DNA from 4 places in the Streptomyces sp. URMC 124 genome. Region 3 is predicted to be linked to each of the others. Evidence: riboswitches for the same ligand, from Rfam matches in the RefSeq annotation. Region 3 holds a riboswitch; each other region holds the start of a gene.
What was found. A riboswitch is a leader RNA that binds a small molecule or an ion and turns the genes downstream of it on or off. The one in region 3 is predicted to bind cyclic di-AMP.
Positions count from the first base shown of each region.

Region 1: it holds a riboswitch for cyclic di-AMP, as region 3 does, so the genes downstream of both, ACSNOG_RS09540 (C40 family peptidase) here and ACSNOG_RS14685 (transglycosylase family protein) in region 3, are expected to answer to the same signal.
Region 2: it holds a riboswitch for cyclic di-AMP, as region 3 does, so the genes downstream of both, ACSNOG_RS10985 (M23 family metallopeptidase) here and ACSNOG_RS14685 (transglycosylase family protein) in region 3, are expected to answer to the same signal.
Region 4: it holds a riboswitch for cyclic di-AMP, as region 3 does, so the genes downstream of both, ACSNOG_RS20290 (M23 family metallopeptidase) here and ACSNOG_RS14685 (transglycosylase family protein) in region 3, are expected to answer to the same signal.

Region 1 covers NZ_JBPQTS010000032.1:16,487-20,688, forward strand. Annotated here, with positions in the region: gene ACSNOG_RS09525 (urease subunit alpha) at 1-886, opposite strand, end outside; gene ACSNOG_RS09530 (urease subunit beta) at 879-1,190, opposite strand; gene ACSNOG_RS09535 (urease subunit gamma) at 1,207-1,509, opposite strand; cyclic di-AMP (ydaO/yuaA leader) riboswitch at 2,240-2,423, shown strand; gene ACSNOG_RS09540 (C40 family peptidase) at 2,428-2,898, shown strand; gene ACSNOG_RS09545 (ATP-binding protein) at 3,043-3,480, opposite strand; gene ACSNOG_RS09550 (helix-turn-helix domain-containing protein) at 3,764-4,202, shown strand, end outside.
Region 2 covers NZ_JBPQTS010000038.1:26,520-30,721, forward strand. Annotated here, with positions in the region: gene ACSNOG_RS10975 (M16 family metallopeptidase) at 1-241, shown strand, start outside; gene ACSNOG_RS10980 (M16 family metallopeptidase) at 277-1,644, shown strand; cyclic di-AMP (ydaO/yuaA leader) riboswitch at 1,859-2,014, shown strand; gene ACSNOG_RS10985 (M23 family metallopeptidase) at 2,028-2,837, shown strand; gene ACSNOG_RS10990 (GntR family transcriptional regulator) at 3,131-3,796, shown strand; gene ACSNOG_RS10995 (HPr family phosphocarrier protein) at 4,046-4,202, opposite strand, start outside.
Region 3 covers NZ_JBPQTS010000058.1:1,036-5,237, forward strand. Annotated here, with positions in the region: partial or broken gene ACSNOG_RS14675 (cytochrome P450 family protein) at 1-249, shown strand, start outside; gene ACSNOG_RS14680 (transglycosylase family protein) at 363-1,487, shown strand; cyclic di-AMP (ydaO/yuaA leader) riboswitch at 1,748-1,928, shown strand; gene ACSNOG_RS14685 (transglycosylase family protein) at 1,932-2,678, shown strand; gene eno (phosphopyruvate hydratase) at 2,966-4,202, shown strand, end outside.
Region 4 covers NZ_JBPQTS010000096.1:17,529-21,730, reverse strand. Annotated here, with positions in the region: gene ACSNOG_RS20300 (DEAD/DEAH box helicase) at 1-142, shown strand, start outside; gene ACSNOG_RS20295 (PP2C family protein-serine/threonine phosphatase) at 298-1,668, shown strand; cyclic di-AMP (ydaO/yuaA leader) riboswitch at 1,741-1,872, shown strand; gene ACSNOG_RS20290 (M23 family metallopeptidase) at 1,882-3,108, shown strand; gene ACSNOG_RS20285 (MFS transporter) at 3,232-4,202, shown strand, end outside.

The DNA of each region.
Region 1 (4,202 bases), on a different contig from region 3:
AGACGACGGTGATGATGTCGGGGGCGTGCCCGCCGCCGGCGCCTTCGGTGTGGTAGGCGTGGATGGAGCGGCCGGCGATGGCGGCGAGGGTGTCGCCGACGAAGCCGGCCTCGTTGAGGGTGTCGGTGTGGATGGCGAGCTGGGCGCCGCTCTCCTCGCACACGGACAGGCAGGCGTCGATGACGGCGGGGGTCGCCCCCCAGTCCTCGTGGATCTTGAAGCCGACGGCGCCGGCCCGCAGCTGGGCGCGCATCGAGTCGTACGAGACGGTGTTGCCCTTGCCCAGCAGGCCGAGGTTGACGGGGTAGCCCTCCATCGCCTCGAACATCCGGGCGAGGTGCCAGGCGCCGGGGGTGATGGTGGTGGCCTTGCTGCCCTCGGCCGGTCCGGTGCCGCCGCCGAGCAGGGTGGTGACGCCGGAGGCGAGGGCCTCGTCCGCGGCCTGCGGGCAGATGAAGTGGACGTGGGCGTCGACGGCGCCGGCGGTGAGGATCTTGCCGTTGCCGGCGATGACTTCGGTCTCGGGTCCGATGACGAGGTCGGGGTGGACACCGTCCATGGTGTCGGGGTTGCCGGCCTTGCCGACGCCGGTGATGCGGCCGTCGCGGATGCCGATGTCGGCCTTGACGACGCCCCAGTGGTCGAGGACGAGCGCGCCCGTGATGACGGTGTCGGGCGCTCCGTCGGCCCGGGTCGCGCGGGACTGGCCCATCGACTCGCGGATGACCTTGCCGCCGCCGAAGACGGCTTCGTCGCCCGCGTGGCCGGGTCCGCCGCTGCGGTCCTCCTCGATCTCGACGACCAGGCCGGTGTCGGCGAGGCGCACGCGGTCGCCGGTGGTCGGCCCGTAGAGGCCGGCGTAGGCGACGCGGCTGAGTTCAGTCATCGAGCGGTCCCCCGCACTCGCCGCGCAGTCCCTCGACGATGCGCTTGCCGGCGATGGGGACGAGGTCGACGCGGAGGGGGATGCCCGGCTCGAAGCGGACGGCGGTGCCGGCGGCGATGTCGAGGCGCTTGCCGCGGGCCGCCGCGCGGTCGAATTCCAGGCCCGGGTTGGCCTCGGCGAAGTGGTAGTGCGAGCCGACCTGCACCGGGCGGTCGGCGGCGTTGAGCACGGTGAGCCGGGTGCGGTGCAGTCCCTGGTTGAGGGCCACGGGCTCGGCGGCGTACAGGATTTCTCCGGGGATCATCGCGGGGTCCTCCCCGTCAGCAGATCGGTTCGTGGACGGTGACGAGCTTGGTGCCGTCGGGGAAGGTGGCCTCGACCTGGACGTCGGGGATCATCTCGGGGATGCCCTCCATGACCTCGTCGCGGGTGAGCACCTTGCGCCCGGAGGACATGAGCTCGGCGACGGTGCGGCCGTCCCGGGCGCCTTCGAGGACGTGGACCGTGATCAGGGCCACCGCCTCGGGGTGGTTGAGGAGCAGGCCCCGGGCCTTGCGCTGGGCGGCCACGTCGGCGGCCACGTGCAGGAGCAGTCGTTCCTGCTCGCGCGGGGAGAGTTGCATGCGTCCCACCTCACTGTCGTCCCAGGTGTCCCGGATGGACGCACCGGGACGCTACCCGAGTTCAACACGGTGTTGACCTGGGGTTCTTCGGCCGGAGGCCAGTGATTGCAGATTAGGGCGCAACCTTTTCCAACGCGTTAACTGACTCTTTGCGATGCCATGGCCAGGGGCCCGGGCGCCGCCTGTCGTCTGCATCTACTGGATCTTCTGGGCCGGATCATGGCCGTCCGTCCGCACGACACGTACCGCCGGCTACGGGCGGCGCAGACCATGGTCGTCGCGGCGGTGCGGCGGCACCCCGGCTCGCACACACGCACGAAACGGGTGAACGGAAGGTGCGAGCGGGTCATGCCGACGCGGAGGAGACGGGTCCCCGGCGCAGAGCGCCGGGGGCGAAGGGATCTCCGCGCCATGTGCGCCGGAGGGCCGGGGGTCCGCACCCGAATAAACCCCGGTCCCCTCCATGGAGGATCACGGCGTAGACGGGCCGCGGTGATCGATTTGGCGCGGGCGGCCGGATTGCGCCCGGGCCGGTACGAACCGCCGCAGGCCAGCGCCTCAGCCGGCTTGCGCGCACCCCATCAAATCGCCCCGCGTCCAGCGGAATTGCCCAGGAGTGATCAGGCTCACATACCCCTGGATCCGCTCGGAAACGGCACGACGGCTGCGCCAAGATCCCTGCGACGACAAGACCCCGCCACCCCGGCGGGGCGGTCCGGGCGGACGCCGAACCCTGCCGCCGCCCGGATGCAGGTCGACTTGAGTGCAACGGCAGGGATGGAGGACCCAAGAGTGGTGGGACGACCAAGAGTAGTGCGGTCGGCCCTTGGGGTGAAGCCGTTGACAGCGGCCGGGCAACCTTCGCCTGCCCGAACCCGACAGGTCATCCTTCACAGGCGGCTGACGAAGGGTTAGCGCATGGGCGCGCACAAACGTCCGTCAAAGCTGTCCAGGGCCGGTGCCGCATCGGCCCTCACTCTCGCCGCCGTCGGGGCCACCGTGCTGGCCCCGGGCGGCGCGGCAGAGGCGGAGGCGACCACCGTCTCCACCCAGGCACTGCGGATCGCGGCCTCGAAGCAGGGTTCCCCCTATCAGTGGGGGGCGACCGGACCCCACCGGTTCGACTGCTCGGGCCTGACGCTCTACTCCTTCAAGCGGGCCGGGAAGTCCCTGCCCCGCACCGCCGCCCAGCAGTACAACAGCACCCGTCACATCCCCCGCTCCGCACGCGAAAGCGGCGACCTCGTCTTCTTCGTCTCGGGGCGCGGGATCTACCACGTGGGGATATACGCCGGGGGCGGCCGCATCTGGCACGCCCCCAAGACCGGCGCGGTCGTCCGCCTGGAGCGGATCTGGACCAACAGCGTCCTGTACGGCAGGGTCGGCTGACCCGGCGTCACCGGCCCGGCCGGCGATCCCGGACGGCACGGTGACGCGACTCCTCGCACCCCCCGCACCTCCCCGCACGAGGGCCCGGAGCGGCCCGAGGCCCCCCGCACCCCGTGCGGGGGGCCTGGCCGGCCGGAGGGGAGTTCAGCGCTCCGCGCTGACCGGCGCGGTCCAGGGGAGGGAGATCCACACCGTCTTGCCGCCGTCGGAGGTCGGCGTGCAGAACAGCCGCCCCCCGTGCTCGGCGGTCAGACAGCGGATGATCACCATGCCGCGGCCGTTGTCCTGCTGGACCGCGGCGGGCAGCCGCCGGGGGAAGCGCGGGTGGCTGTCGGTGACGCCGATGCGCAGCTGCTGGTCGCGGTCGAGACGGACGTCCACGGTGAAGGTGGGCGACTGTCCCCGGGTGTGCTGCACGGCGTTGGTCGCGAGCTCGGAGACGATCAGGCGCACGGTCTCGGAGGTGTCGGTCCCGCCCGGGAGGCCCCAGTCCGCCAGCACCTCCGCGACGTAGCGGCGCGCCGTGGAGACCGAGGCGGGGGCGCTCGGCAGCGTGACGGTGGCTTCTTGGTGGTCTGCCATGGCGGTGGCCCTTTCAGCCGAGGTCCCGCCGAGACCGGACTTGCGGTGCACCGCCGCGGAAGGACGGGAAGGGCGCCGTGAGTCATGGGGGTCGTGAGCGGCCTCGGACGGCTCTGCGCGACAGACTGCCACTGATAACGCCTGTGATGGGAGCGATCCCCCAAGATATGCATATATCTGTCGCCCGAAGCAGTGAACTCTACGACGAGCGACCGGATTCACGCGGCACACTGGGCTATTGACACTGACGTATGACAGTGACAGCAGACCCAGGGGAGGGCCCATGCGGTACGGACCGGCGGTACGCCGCCGCAAGCTGGGGGCGGAGCTGCGCCGCCAGCGCGAGCTGGCCGGGCTGACGAGCCTGGAGGCCGCGCGCGCGGTGGGCTGGCACCAGTCGAAGGTCAGCCGGATCGAGACGGGCAGCAGTGGCGTGAAACCGGCGGACGTGGCCCGCCTGCTGGACGCCTACGGGGTCACCGACACCGAACTGCGCGCACTGCTGGGGGCGCTGTGCGGCGCGGGGTCCACCGAACCGGGCGAGGGCGCGGGGGCCCGGCGCGGCTGGTGGTACGCCTACCGCGACCGGCTGCCACCGGCCTATCTCGACTTCATCAGCCTGGAGTCGGAGGCCTCGCGGTTAAGCACCCTGGAGACCACCGTGGTCCCCGGCCTGCTGCAGACGCCCGCCTACGCCCGCGCCGTGACCCGCGCGGCCCTCG
Region 2 (4,202 bases), on a different contig from region 3:
CGTCAGCGGCCGCGCCGACGAACTGTGCCGCTTCGCGGTGCTGTTCGGTGACCCCCAGCTCGCCCTCACCGCCGTGCAGCGCGTGCTGGACATCACGCCGGAGGAGGTGCGGCAGGTCGCCCAGGCCCGCCTGCGCCCCGACAACCGCGCCGTGCTGGTGTACGAGCCCACCGAGCCCACCGAGGCCGTCGCCCCCGCCGCCGACGAGAACGCCGAAGAAGAAGAGGAGACGGCCAAGTGAGCGACGCCGTGGCCGCTGACACCACCCAGCCCTCCATGCAGTTCCACCCGCAGCCCCAGGCCGGCCCCGCGGCCCCCTGGGCCTTCCCCGCCCCCGAGCGCGGCACGCTCCCCAACGGCCTGACGGTGCTGCGCTGCCACCGCCCGGGCCAGCAGGTCGTCGCCGTCGACATCAACGTGGTGGCCCCCCTCGCCGCGGAGCCGGAGGGCCTCGACGGCGTCGCCACCATCATGGCGCGCGCCCTGTCCGAGGGCACCGACAAGCACACCGCCGAGGAGTTCACCGCCGAGCTGGAGCGCTGCGGCGCCACGCTCGACGCCCACGCGGACCACCCCGGCGTGCGCCTGTCCCTGGAGGTCCCCGCCTCCCGGCTGGGCAAGGCCCTCGGCCTCGTGGCCGACGCGCTGCGCGCCCCCGCCTTCCCCGACCACGAGGTCGAGCGCCTGGTGGGCAACCGCCTGGACGAGATCCCGCACGAGCTGGCCAACCCCGCCCGCCGGGCCGCCATGGCGCTCTCCAAGGAGCTCTTCCCGGCCGGCTCGCGGATGTCGCGCCCCCGCCAGGGCACCGAGGAGACCGTCGCCCGCATCGACGCCGCCTCCGTGCGGGCCTTCTACGAGGCCCACGTCCGCCCCGCCACCACGACCGCCGTGGTCGTCGGCGACTTCACCGGGGTCGACCTCGAAGCGGCCCTCGCCGACTCCCTCGGCGCCTGGACGGGCTCCCCGGCCGAGCCGTACCCCCTCAAGCCGGTCACCGCGGACGACACCGGCCGCGTCGTCATCGTGGACCGCCCCGGCGCGGTCCAGACGCAGCTCCTCATCGGCCGCATCGGTGCCGACCGGCACGACCGGGTCTGGCCCGCGCAGAGCGTCGGCACGTACTGCCTCGGCGGCACCCTCACCTCCCGCCTGGACCGCGTCCTGCGCGAGGAGAAGGGCTACACCTACGGCGTCCGGGCCTTCGGCCAGGTGCTGCTGTCCACTCCGGAGGGCACCGGCGCCGCCATGCTCGCCATCAGCGGCTCGGTGGACACCGCCTCCACCGGCCCGGCGCTCGCGGACCTGTGGACCGTCCTGCGCACCCTCGCCGCCGAGGGCCTGACGGACGAGGAGCGCGACTCCGCCGTGCAGAACCTGGTGGGCGTCGCCCCGCTGAAGTTCGAGACGGCGGCGGCCGTCGCGGGCACCCTGGCCGACCAGGTCGAGCAGCACCTGCCGGACGACTTCCAGGCCCAGCTGTACGAGCGCCTCGCCGCCACGGGCACGGTGGAGGCCACCGCGGCCGCGGTGAGCGCCTTCCCGGTCGACCGTCTGGTGACGGTGCTCGTCGGCGACGCCGCGCAGATCGAGGAGCCCGTCCGGGCCCTCGGCATCGGCGACGTGACGGTGATCACGGGCTGACCCCCGGCGGGCCGCCCGCACCGGGCGGCCCGTCAACCGGCAGGCACGCGCGCCCCTGAGGCGCGTGTGCCTGCCAAATGTCCGATTTAGCGGAGTGGTTGCATGTCTGCGTTGTGGCGTGGGCCACAAAATGGGGCTTCTGTTTGCCGATCGAAAGTGGCGGCGTCTAGCGTCAAAGCGTCTGTCCGTCAGATGTGCGTCGCATCCGCGGCCCGGGCAGACATCGCCGAGTCCCCGTACGGCGCGAGCCAGGGGAGCCGGGGACCCAAGTGTCCCTGGGGTGAATCGGGCCCCTTTCCGGAGGGATCCGTAGGAGACCTTCCTGCTCCGAACCCGTCAGCTAACCCGGTAGGCGAGAGGGAAGGAAAGGACCAGCCTCACCAATGGCGTTCACTCGTGCCACCGGGAAGCACCGCAAGCCGAGCCGCGCCGTTCGCGTCAGCGCGAACGCGGCGGGCATAGCCACCCTCGCCGCCACCGGTGTCGTGGCGGGCCTCGCCGCCCCGGCGATGGCCGCCTCCCCCGACGAGACCCACCGCCCCACCGAGGACACCGGCCTGACCCAGGCCGTCGTCATCGGCGAGGACACGGCGGGCCGCATCGGCGAGCAGGCCCAGGTCCAGACCAGCGCCGCAGCCGAGAACACCGCCGTCCACGAGGCCGAGTCCGCCGCCAAGCAGCAGGCCGCCGACGTCAAGAAGGCCGCGGACGAGGCCAAGCGCAAGGCCGAGGCCGAGCGCAAGGAGCAGGAGCGCGTCGCCCGCGAGCAGGAGCGCAAGCGTCTCAACACCTTCGTCTCGCCGATCGCCGGCTCGTACGTCTCCACGTCCTACAAGGCCTCCAGCGGCCTGTGGTCCTCCGGCAGCCACACCGGCATCGACATGCACGCCGCGACCGGCACCTCGGTGCAGTCCGTGGGCGCGGGCACCATCGTCGAGGCCGGCTGGGGCGGCGCCTACGGCAACAACGTCGTCATCAAGCACAACGACGGCACCTACACGCAGTACGGCCACCTGTCGTCCATCGACGTCTCCGTCGGCCAGTCGGTCACCGCCGGCCAGCAGATCGGCCTCTCCGGCGCCACGGGCAACGTCACCGGCCCGCACCTGCACTTCGAGGCCCGCACCGGCGCCACGTACGGCACCGACATCGACCCGGTCGCCTACCTCAGCGAGCACGGCGTCAGCCTCTGACGCACCCGCCGGCGCCCCCGCGCGCGGCACCTCAGCCTCACGAAGGCCCCGGCCCACCGGCCGGGGCCTTTGTCGTACCCTCGTGTTGGCCAAAACATATCGATGACTTCACGTGCGCCGTCGGAAATCGCGGGCGGCTGCAATAGAGTCGCTGAACAGGCGTCAATCGGCCGCGTTTCGCGGGGGTTATGCGGAGGTTCACCCATGCGGGGCCGTACGTGAACGGTGATGGCACAGCGCACCACGGCGATGGCGCGGCGCATCAGAGCGGCCGTCGCATTTCCGCGCACGCCGTGTGCACGGCGATCCGTGACGACATTGTTTCCGGCACGTTTCCACCCGGCAGCAGGCTCACCGAAGAAGTCCTCGCGCGGCGCTACGGCGTTTCGCGCGTGCCCGTGCGCGAGGCGTTGCGCACCCTCGCCTCGGAGGGGTTCGTGACCACCCGGCGGCACGCGGGCGCCTGTGTCGCGGAGCCCACCGAGCAGGAGGCCGCCGATCTGCTGGAGGTCCGCGCCCTGCTGGAGCCGCTGGGTGCCGCGCGCGCCGCACAGCGCCGTACGGAGGCGCATCTGAAGGTGCTGCGCGGTCTGGTCCGGCTCGGCCAGGAGCGCGCCCGCGGCGGGCGTACGGGCGAGCTGCGGCCGCTCGGGGACTGGTTCGACGAGACCCTCGCCCAGGCGTCCGGCAGCCCGAGCCTCGCGGCCCTGCTCACCCAGCTCCGGCTGAAGATCGCGTGGGTGTACGCGGCGGAGCCGCCCGTGCGCCCCGTCGACACCTGGGAGGCCCTCGGCGCCCTCGTGGACGCCGTCGCCCGCGGCGACGCCGAGCGGGCCCGGGCCCTCGCGGCGGCCCGCGCGGACCGCTCGCCCGGGGAATTCCGGCTGCGCCGCTCCGTGCCGGCGCCCCGCGCGCGGAATGCGCGACCGGGGGCGCGCACGGTGATCTCCGGCTCCTGATTTAACGTGCGGCGTTACCGCAGGAAATGATCTCCCGCCGGACTTCCGTCAAAGGAATGCCCGGCTGTTACCGCTGGAATGCCATGGATTTCCACGCGGGCGCACGCGGGGGTGCGAATGGGAGCGCACCGGGTGCGAATGAGGAAACGGCGGGGGAAGCGGCGGGGGGAAACGGCGAGGGAAACGACAGCGGGGCCACGGCGGCCCTCAATCGGCCGCCGCGGCCCCGCCGCGCGCGATTCCGTCGAGTCAGACGGTCTCCGGGAGCTCCTCGAGACCCTCGGCGACCAGCTTCGCCAGGCGCTCCAGAGCGGCCTCGGCGCCCTCGGCGTCGCTGGACAGGACGATCTCCTCGCCACCCTGGGCGCCCAGGCCCAGCACGGCCAGCATGGAACCGGCGTTGACG
Region 3 (4,202 bases):
GGCCACGGCATCCACTACTGCCTGGGCGCGCCCCTCGCCCGCCTGGAGGGGCAGACGGCCCTGGCGACCCTGCTGCGGCGCCTTCCCGACCTGCGGCTGGGGGCCGATCCGGAGGAGCTGCGGTGGCGCGGCGGCCTCATCATGCGCGGTCTGCGCACGCTCCCGGTGACGTTCACGCCGGAGGGTCCGGTGGCCTCTGCACCGGAGGGCATTCCGGACACAACCACCCAGGGAGGGCCGCCCGCCTGAACGCGCGTCAGCCGACGTGATCTCGGCGTGACCTCCGCTACATCGGCTTGTGACTCGGGTGGGCCGTCGCTATCTTCAACCACCATTCGCCGCCGAACGAGAGGCAACCGCCCATGAGACCCGGAAACGGCCGACATCGCCGCCCCCGTCAGATACCCGCCATCGTGGTCGCCGCGGGGGTGACCGCCTCCGGGATCGCCATGCCGCTGATGGCGGCCACCGGTGCGTCGGCCGCCGACGCAGGCACCTGGGACCGTGTCGCCCAGTGCGCGAGCGACGGCCTGTGGAGTGCCAACTCCGGAAACGGGACCTACGGGGGACTGCAGCTGACCCAGGACCTCTGGGAGCGCCACGGCGGCCGGGAGTACGCCCCCCGGCCCGACCTCGCCAGCCGTGCGCAGCAGATCACCGTCGCCGAGCAGATCCTCGAAAGCAGCGGCTCCGGCCCCTGGTCGAGCTGTGCGGCGAAGGCGGGGCTCACCTCGGGCGGCGCCCCGGCGGAGGTCAACCCGGGCGGCACACACGCCCCCGCGAGCGACTCGACGCCTTCACGCGCCCCGGAGCGCACCACTTCGCACTCCACGCCGTCCGAGCCGTCCGAGCCCTCCGAGCACGGCAAGCCTTCCGACGCGTCCACGTCTCCCTCGCCGTCCGGGAAGCCCTCGCCCGGCTCCTCCACAAGCCCCTCGGCCGACCCCTCCAAGCAGCCTTCGGGGCAGCCCTCGACCGGGCAGCCGTCGCCGGGGCAGTCCTCCGGTCAGCCGTCCGGCAGCCCGTCCGGCAGCCCCTCGTCCGACGCGCCGTCACCGGGCGCCCCGGGCAAGCCGGGCGACGGGAAGTCCGGCGAGCCGCAGGAAGGCCGGCACCGCAAGCCGTCCACGTCCCCGACCGACGACCCGACGCAGATTCCCGGCGGCACGGCCTCGCCCTCGCCCGGCGATTCCGCTTCGCCCGAGGGCCGGACGCCCGACGACGCCGGCGCGGGCACGGGCAAGCACCGGGCGGACCCGTCCCGTTCGGAGGACGAGGGCCGTACGTCCCGGGGCGGCGGCGACGCACGCACCGGCAGCCCCACGCCCACCGACTACACCGTGCGTCCCGGTGACAACCTGTCAGCCATCGCCGAGGAGCATGCGGTCAAGGGAGGTTGGCAGTCTCTGTATCAGCGCAATGAGAAAGCGGTCGGAACCGATCCCGACCTGATCCGTCCTGGTCAGAGGCTCGAGGTCGGTAAATAGACCGGCAGTTCGCGGCGAATGTCCGTTCCAGTCGAAAGTGAGACATGGGTCTCTTTGCCCGGTGGCGGAATGCGGACTTCCCGGACTTGGCAAACCGTCTCTCACCTGCGGAAACGTGATGTTCCCCTGGGTAACCAGGGGCAACTGTGGCTGGAAAGAGGGGTTTGAACCCTTGCCGCGACTGTGTTTACCGTCGTGTCCGCTCGCCACCGCGGGCACCACGGTCGCCACGCCGAATCCTGCCGGCGATCGGGGGAGTCGTCGCGCAAGCGCCGTAGGCAGGAGCGGGGGAACCAAGGTAGGCGCCGGTAACGGCTCCTCGGCCAAGGCCGTGGGTCCGGGACCGGCTAGGGGTGAAGCCGAGTGTGCTCGCACACGAAGCCGGGCGAACTCACAGCCCGAACCCGACAGCTCACCTCGTAGGCGTCGGTGAGGAAACGACTTATGTCCAAGGGCAAGCACCGTCGTCCGTCCAAGGCCGTCCGCATCTTCACGCTCGCCGGTGTCACCGGTGCAGCTGTCGCCGCCCCGCTGATGGTCGCCACCTCCGCCAACGCCGCCTCGGTTTCCACGTGGGACAAGGTCGCCCAGTGCGAGTCCGGTGGCAACTGGGCCATCAACACCGGTAACGGCTACTACGGCGGTCTGCAGTTCTCGCAGTCCTCCTGGAACGCCGCCGGCGGCCAGAAGTACGCCGACCGCGCCGACCACGCCACCAAGGGCCAGCAGATCGCCGTGGCCGAGCGGCTGCTCGCCATGCAGGGCCCGGGCGCCTGGGGCTGCGCGGTGCCGGGTCTGAGCTCCGGTGGCGCCAAGGCCGACGTCGACACCTCGGGCGGCTCCTCCACCAAGTCCTCCCGCGCCGGCGGCACCGTCTCGGGCAAGTCCCACGCGGACCGCAGCGAGCGCCAGGCCGCGCCCAAGAAGGCCGCGCCGAAGCGCACCGCCCCGCAGACCGTCGAGCGCGACGAGGCCCCGGCCGCCAAGCCGGCCGCGCCGAAGCAGCACTCCGCCCCGCAGTCCTACAAGGTCGGCGACGGCGAGTACGAGGTCAAGGAGGGCGACACCCTCTCCAAGATCGCCGACGCCAAGAACGTCAAGGGCGGCTGGCAGAAGCTGTACGACCGCAACAAGGACATCGTCCAGGACGCGGACGTGATCTACGTCGGCCAGAAGCTGCACCTCAGCTGATCCGGCAGGGGCGGTCCACCGCGGTGGACCGCCCCTCTCCGCTCCCGGCGGGACCGCCCCGCTCCGATGCGCTGCCCCGAGCGTGCACCGGAGCGGGGCTCAGCCGTTTCCGGACCCGGCCTGCTTCCCCGTTCAGCGAAAAAATCCGCCGTTCATACGGTGTTCTGGGCTTTTGTGCTGTTTTTTAGGCTTTTCCGGCCCGGGAACGCGGTCCAACGGCGAGGCGAGCCTCCGGGGCCCGTTAGGCTCGTGCTGCAGAACCACAGACACACACGAAGGAGACCCTCGTGCCGTCCATCGACGTCGTCGTAGCTCGCGAGATCCTCGACTCGCGAGGCAACCCCACGGTCGAGGTCGAGGTCGGCCTCGACGACGGCTCCACGGGCCGTGCCGCCGTGCCGTCCGGCGCCTCCACCGGTGCCTTCGAGGCCATCGAGCTCCGCGACGGTGACAAGAACCGTTACATGGGCAAGGGCGTCGAGAAGGCCGTCCTGGCCGTCATCGAGCAGATCGGCCCGGAGCTCGTCGGCTACGACGCCACCGAGCAGCGCCTGATCGACCAGGCCATGTTCGACCTGGACGCCACCGACAACAAGGGCTCGCTCGGCGCCAACGCCATCCTGGGCGTCTCCCTCGCCGTCGCGCACGCCGCCTCCGAGGCGTCCGACCTGCCGCTCTTCCGCTACCTGGGCGGCCCGAACGCGCACCTGCTGCCCGTTCCGATGATGAACATCCTGAACGGCGGCTCGCACGCCGACTCCAACGTGGACATCCAGGAGTTCATGATCGCGCCGATCGGCGCGGAGTCCTTCTCCGAGGCCCTGCGCTGGGGCACCGAGGTCTACCACACCCTCAAGTCGGTCCTGAAGGCCAAGGGCCTGTCCACCGGCCTGGGCGACGAGGGCGGCTTCGCCCCGAACCTCGGCTCCAACCGCGAGGCCCTGGACCTCATCCTCGAGGCCATCAAGCAGGCCGGCTACACCCCCGGCCAGGACATCGCGCTCGCGCTCGACGTCGCCGCCTCCGAGTTCTACAAGGACGGCGTCTACAAGTTCGAGGGCCAGGACCGCACGGCCGCCGAGATGACCGACTACTACGCCGAGCTCGTCGCGGCGTACCCGCTGGTCTCCATCGAGGACCCGCTGTTCGAGGACGACTGGGACGGCTGGAAGACCATCACCGACAAGCTCGGCGACAAGGTCCAGCTCGTCGGTGACGACCTGTTCGTCACCAACCCCGAGCGCCTCGGCCGCGGCATCGAGGAGGGCGCCGCCAACGCCCTGCTCGTCAAGGTCAACCAGATCGGCTCGCTGACCGAGACCCTGGACGCCGTCGAGCTGGCCCAGCGCAACGGCTTCAAGTGCATGATGTCGCACCGCTCCGGCGAGACCGAGGACGTCACCATCGCCGACCTGGCCGTCGCCACCAACTGCGGCCAGATCAAGACCGGCGCCCCGGCCCGCTCCGAGCGCGTCGCCAAGTACAACCAGCTCCTGCGCATCGAGGAGATCCTGGACGACGCCG
Region 4 (4,202 bases), on a different contig from region 3:
CTACAGGTCCGGCGGTGCCGGTGGTTCGGGCCGGGGCGCCGGCCGGGCCGGTGGCGCGTCCGGTGCGGCTTCCGGCCGCGGTTCCGGCAGGGGCGGCTCCGGGCGGGGTGCCGGGGGCGCGCGGGAGCGTCGCGCTTCCTAGCGCGTACTCCTGACCTGTACCTCCTGGCCCGTACTCGGGGGCCCCTCTCCTAAGGGCCCGTCCCCGGTTGGCCCAGCACCGTTCGCATCACGACCTCCTGCCCGGAAGGGTGGGAGGTCGTTGACGTGCGGGACTGCCGGTCAGGAGAGAGTGCGGTGGGCAAGCGAGAGAGCCGTTCCGCCCGCCGGGCTGTGCGCGGCAGCACGGGGCGTGGCGCCACGGGCCGTAGCCCTGCTGCACGCGGCACCGCTGGGCGGGGCACCCCTGGGCGGGGCCCTGCCAGGTGCGGAGATGCCGGGCGCAGCACCTTCCGCCGTACGGCCCGCCGGGCCGTCCGTAGGCTGCCGGCCGTTCTGATCGTCGGCGGCGTGCTCTTCGGCCTCGGGGCGCCCGCGAACTACACGTGCGCCCCTTTCCTCTCCGCCGCGCCGCTCGTTGCGGCGCCCCTGCACACCCTCCGCGCGACGACCACGGCAGCTCTGGCCGCAGTGGCGGTCGCGGTCGGCCTCGTGATCTACCACCGGCCGTCCGACACCGGTCAGGCGCTGGCCGAGATCGCGGCCATCGGAGCCGTCTCCCTGGTCGCGCTCGGCATCAACCGCATCGCCCGGCGCAGCGATCAGCAGCTCGCTTCCGCCCGCGGCATCGCGGAGGCGGCCCAGCGCGCCGTCCTGCCCGCGCCCCCGTCCCGGATCGGCGGCCTCCGCGTGGCCGCGCGCTACGTGGCCGCCCAGGCCGACGCCCGGATCGGCGGCGATCTGTACGCGGTCCAGGACACCCCCTACGGCGTACGCGTCATCGTCGGCGACGTCCGCGGCAAGGGCCTGGGCGCGGTCGAGGCGGTCGCCGTGGTGATCGGCGCCTTCCGGGAGGCGGCCGAGCAGGAGCCCACGCTGGAGGGGCTCGCGGGGCGGCTGGAACACGCGCTCCAGCGGGAGGGCGCGCGGCGGGCGAGCCTGCGCGCCGACTCCCTGGACCGGGCGGAGGGCTTCACCACGGCCGTGCTGGCGGAGCTGCCGCCGGGGGAACCCGTCTTCCGGTTGCTGAACCGCGGCCACCCCTCGCCGCTCCTGCTGCACGCGGACGGGCGCATCGGCGTGGCCGACCCGTCCGTCCCCGCGCTGCCGCTCGGCCTGGGCGAGCTGGGGGTGTGGCCGGACCGGTCGGAGGAGCGGGAGTTCCCCGCGGGGTCGACGCTGCTGCTGATGACGGACGGGGTGACCGAGGCGAGGGACGCCGGCGGTACGTTCTACGACCCCCGGGCCGGGCTGACGGGCCGCCAGTTCAAGAACCCCGAAGCGCTGCTGGACGCGCTGGTCGCGGACGTCGCGCGCCATTCGGGGGGTCAGGCCTCCGACGACATGGCGCTGTTGGCGATCCGGCGCGGCGAGCGGATCGAACAGCATTTCGTAGAAAGTATCGACAGGTTCCGTGGGCGTACGTCTCGTGAAGACGTGCCCGAGAGCATCGGCGGATTCGGGCGTTCGGCTTGGAATCCACCCGCCATGTCTATTAACGTTCGATAACGGAGCGCGGTTGTCGCAACGCCGTAAGAGGCGGTGCACCGTGCGCCATCGCCGAATCCCGCGGGCACAGCACCACCTGATAGGCCGGCACGTGCCGGGAACCGGGGAACCACCACCCTGGGGTGAATCGGGCAGCGCAGCCCGTAGGAGACCTTCCTGCTCCGAACCCGTCAGCTAACCCGGTAGGCGAGAAGGAAGGAAAGGAGTGCCTCCGTGGCATCCAACGAGCCTGCCGCGTACGACCCGCCGCTGGTCCCCGCGTACTTCCCGCCGTACGAGCCGGAGCCCGCACCCGGTCCGGAGCAGGAGCTGCGACACGAGCCGGGGGCCGCGTACGGCTCCGAGCCGTCGCACGCGCCCGCCGGCCACCGGCCGTCCGTCTACAACGCCTTCGGCACGGGCCGCGGCCGCCACCGCGTCGTGAAGCCGCGCGGCGGCACGATGGCCCGCAGCGGCGCCGTGCTGGGCGCGGGCGTCATCGCGGCGGTCGGCGCGGGCGGCATGGCGCACGCCCAGGAGCGCCCGGCGGCGTCCATATCCATGCCCGACCTGGCCCAGCTGCCGGGCGTCGGCTCGTTCTTCGCGGGGAGCGCGGCGGGTTCGGCCGACTCCGCCGTCGAATTCGCCGGTGAGGGCGGCGCATCGGCCGCCCTGGAGATGGCCGAGAGCGCGGCGACGGCGGGCGAGACGCTCCGGGCGAGAATCCTGGAGCAGGCCGACCACCAGCAGGGCATGGCCGAGGCCGAAGCACAGGCGGCCCAGGTGAAGCAGGCCGCGGAGACGCAGAAGAAGGCCGCGGAGCGGAAGGCTGCGGAGGCGGCGGTCCGGGCGGCTGAGGCGGAGAAGGCGCAGGAGCGGTCGCAGGAGCGGTCGCCGGAGCCGGAGCGGGCGGAGGCGCCGGAGACGCAGACGCATACGCAGAAGCGGCAGGCGCCGAAGCCGCAGACGTCAGAGCGACAGACGTCGAAGCAGCAGGCACCCCGGCAGCAGACGTCGAAGAAGCAGCGGGCTGCCGGCTCCGGCACGGGTGCCCGCGTGGGCGTTGGCTCCTTCAAGCTCCCCCTCGCCTCGTACACGCTGACGGCCGGCTTCGGCCAGGCGGGGAACATGTGGTCCGCGAACCACACGGGGGAGGACTTCGCAGCCCCGACCGGCACGCCGGTGAAGGCGGTGGGCGGCGGCACGGTCGTTCAGGCCGGCTGGGCGGGGGCGTACGGCTACCGCATCGTCCTGAGGCTCGACGACGGTACGCAGCTGTGGTTCTGCCACCTGTCGTCGATGGTCGTGACGTCGGGGAAGGTCGCGCCGGGTCAGGTCATCGGGCGCGTCGGCGCGACGGGCAACGTCACCGGCCCGCACCTGCACCTGGAGGTGCGGCCGGGCGGGGGCGCGCCGATCGACCCGCTGGGGTGGCTGCGGAGCAGGGGCCTGCAGCCCTAGCGGGTGCCGGGCAGCGGGCGACAGGCGACGGGTGCCGGGCAGCGGGCGCCGGATAGTCAGTGAGCGGGGCGCCTCGGGGGCAGCCGGCGCATAGTCCGTACGGGACGGGGCATCCGGCGGCATGTGACGACGGCGAGGGGCACGAGCGAGAAGCAGTCGACGGTCACCACGTCCGTGCCGGCGCGACTCGACCGGCTGCCCTGGTCCCGCTGGCACTGGACCGTCGTGATCGGGCTCGGGACGGTCTGGATCCTGGACGGCCTGGAGGTGACGGTGGTCGGCAACATCGCCGGCCGCCTCTCCGAGGAGGGCAGCGGGCTGCCGATCAGGGCTGCTGAGGTCACGGGCATGGCGGCGGCGCTGTATGTGGCGGGCGCGTGTTCCGGTGCGCTGTTCTTCGGGCGGCTCACCGACCGCTTCGGGCGCAAGAAGCTGTTCATCGTCACGCTGGCGGTCTATCTGGCCGCGACCGCGCTCACCGCACTGTCCTTTTCCTCCTGGTGGTTCTTCCTCTTCCGCTTCCTGACCGGCTTCGGTATCGGCGGGGAGTACGCGGCGATCAATTCGGCCGTCGACGAGCTGATCCCCGCTGCTTTCCGGGGCCGGATCGACCTGATCATCAACGGGAGTTTCTGGCTGGGGGCGATCGGCGGGTCGCTGCTGTCCATCCTGATGCTCGACACGGACATGTTCCCGATGGACGTGGGGTGGCGGCTGACGTTCGGCCTCGGGGTGGTGCTGGGCCTGGTCATCCTCCTCGTACGGCGCAAGGTGCCGGAAAGTCCGCGCTGGCTGTTCCTCCACGGGCGGGGGGAGGAGGCCGACGCGCTGGTCGCGTCGATCGAAGAGAAAGTGGCGCAGGAGAAGGGGAGCCCGCTGCCGCCCGCGGAGGGGGAGATCACCCTTCACCGGCGCGGGCTGGTGACCTTCCGTGAAATCGCCCGCACGGTCTTCTCCCGCTACCGGCGCCGGGCGATCCTCGGTCTGGCGCTCTTCATCGGGCAGGCCTTCCTCTACAACGCGATCACCTTCGGCTTCGGCACCATCCTGGAGAGCCATTTCCAGGTCGCCACCTCCCGTACGGGTTACTTCTT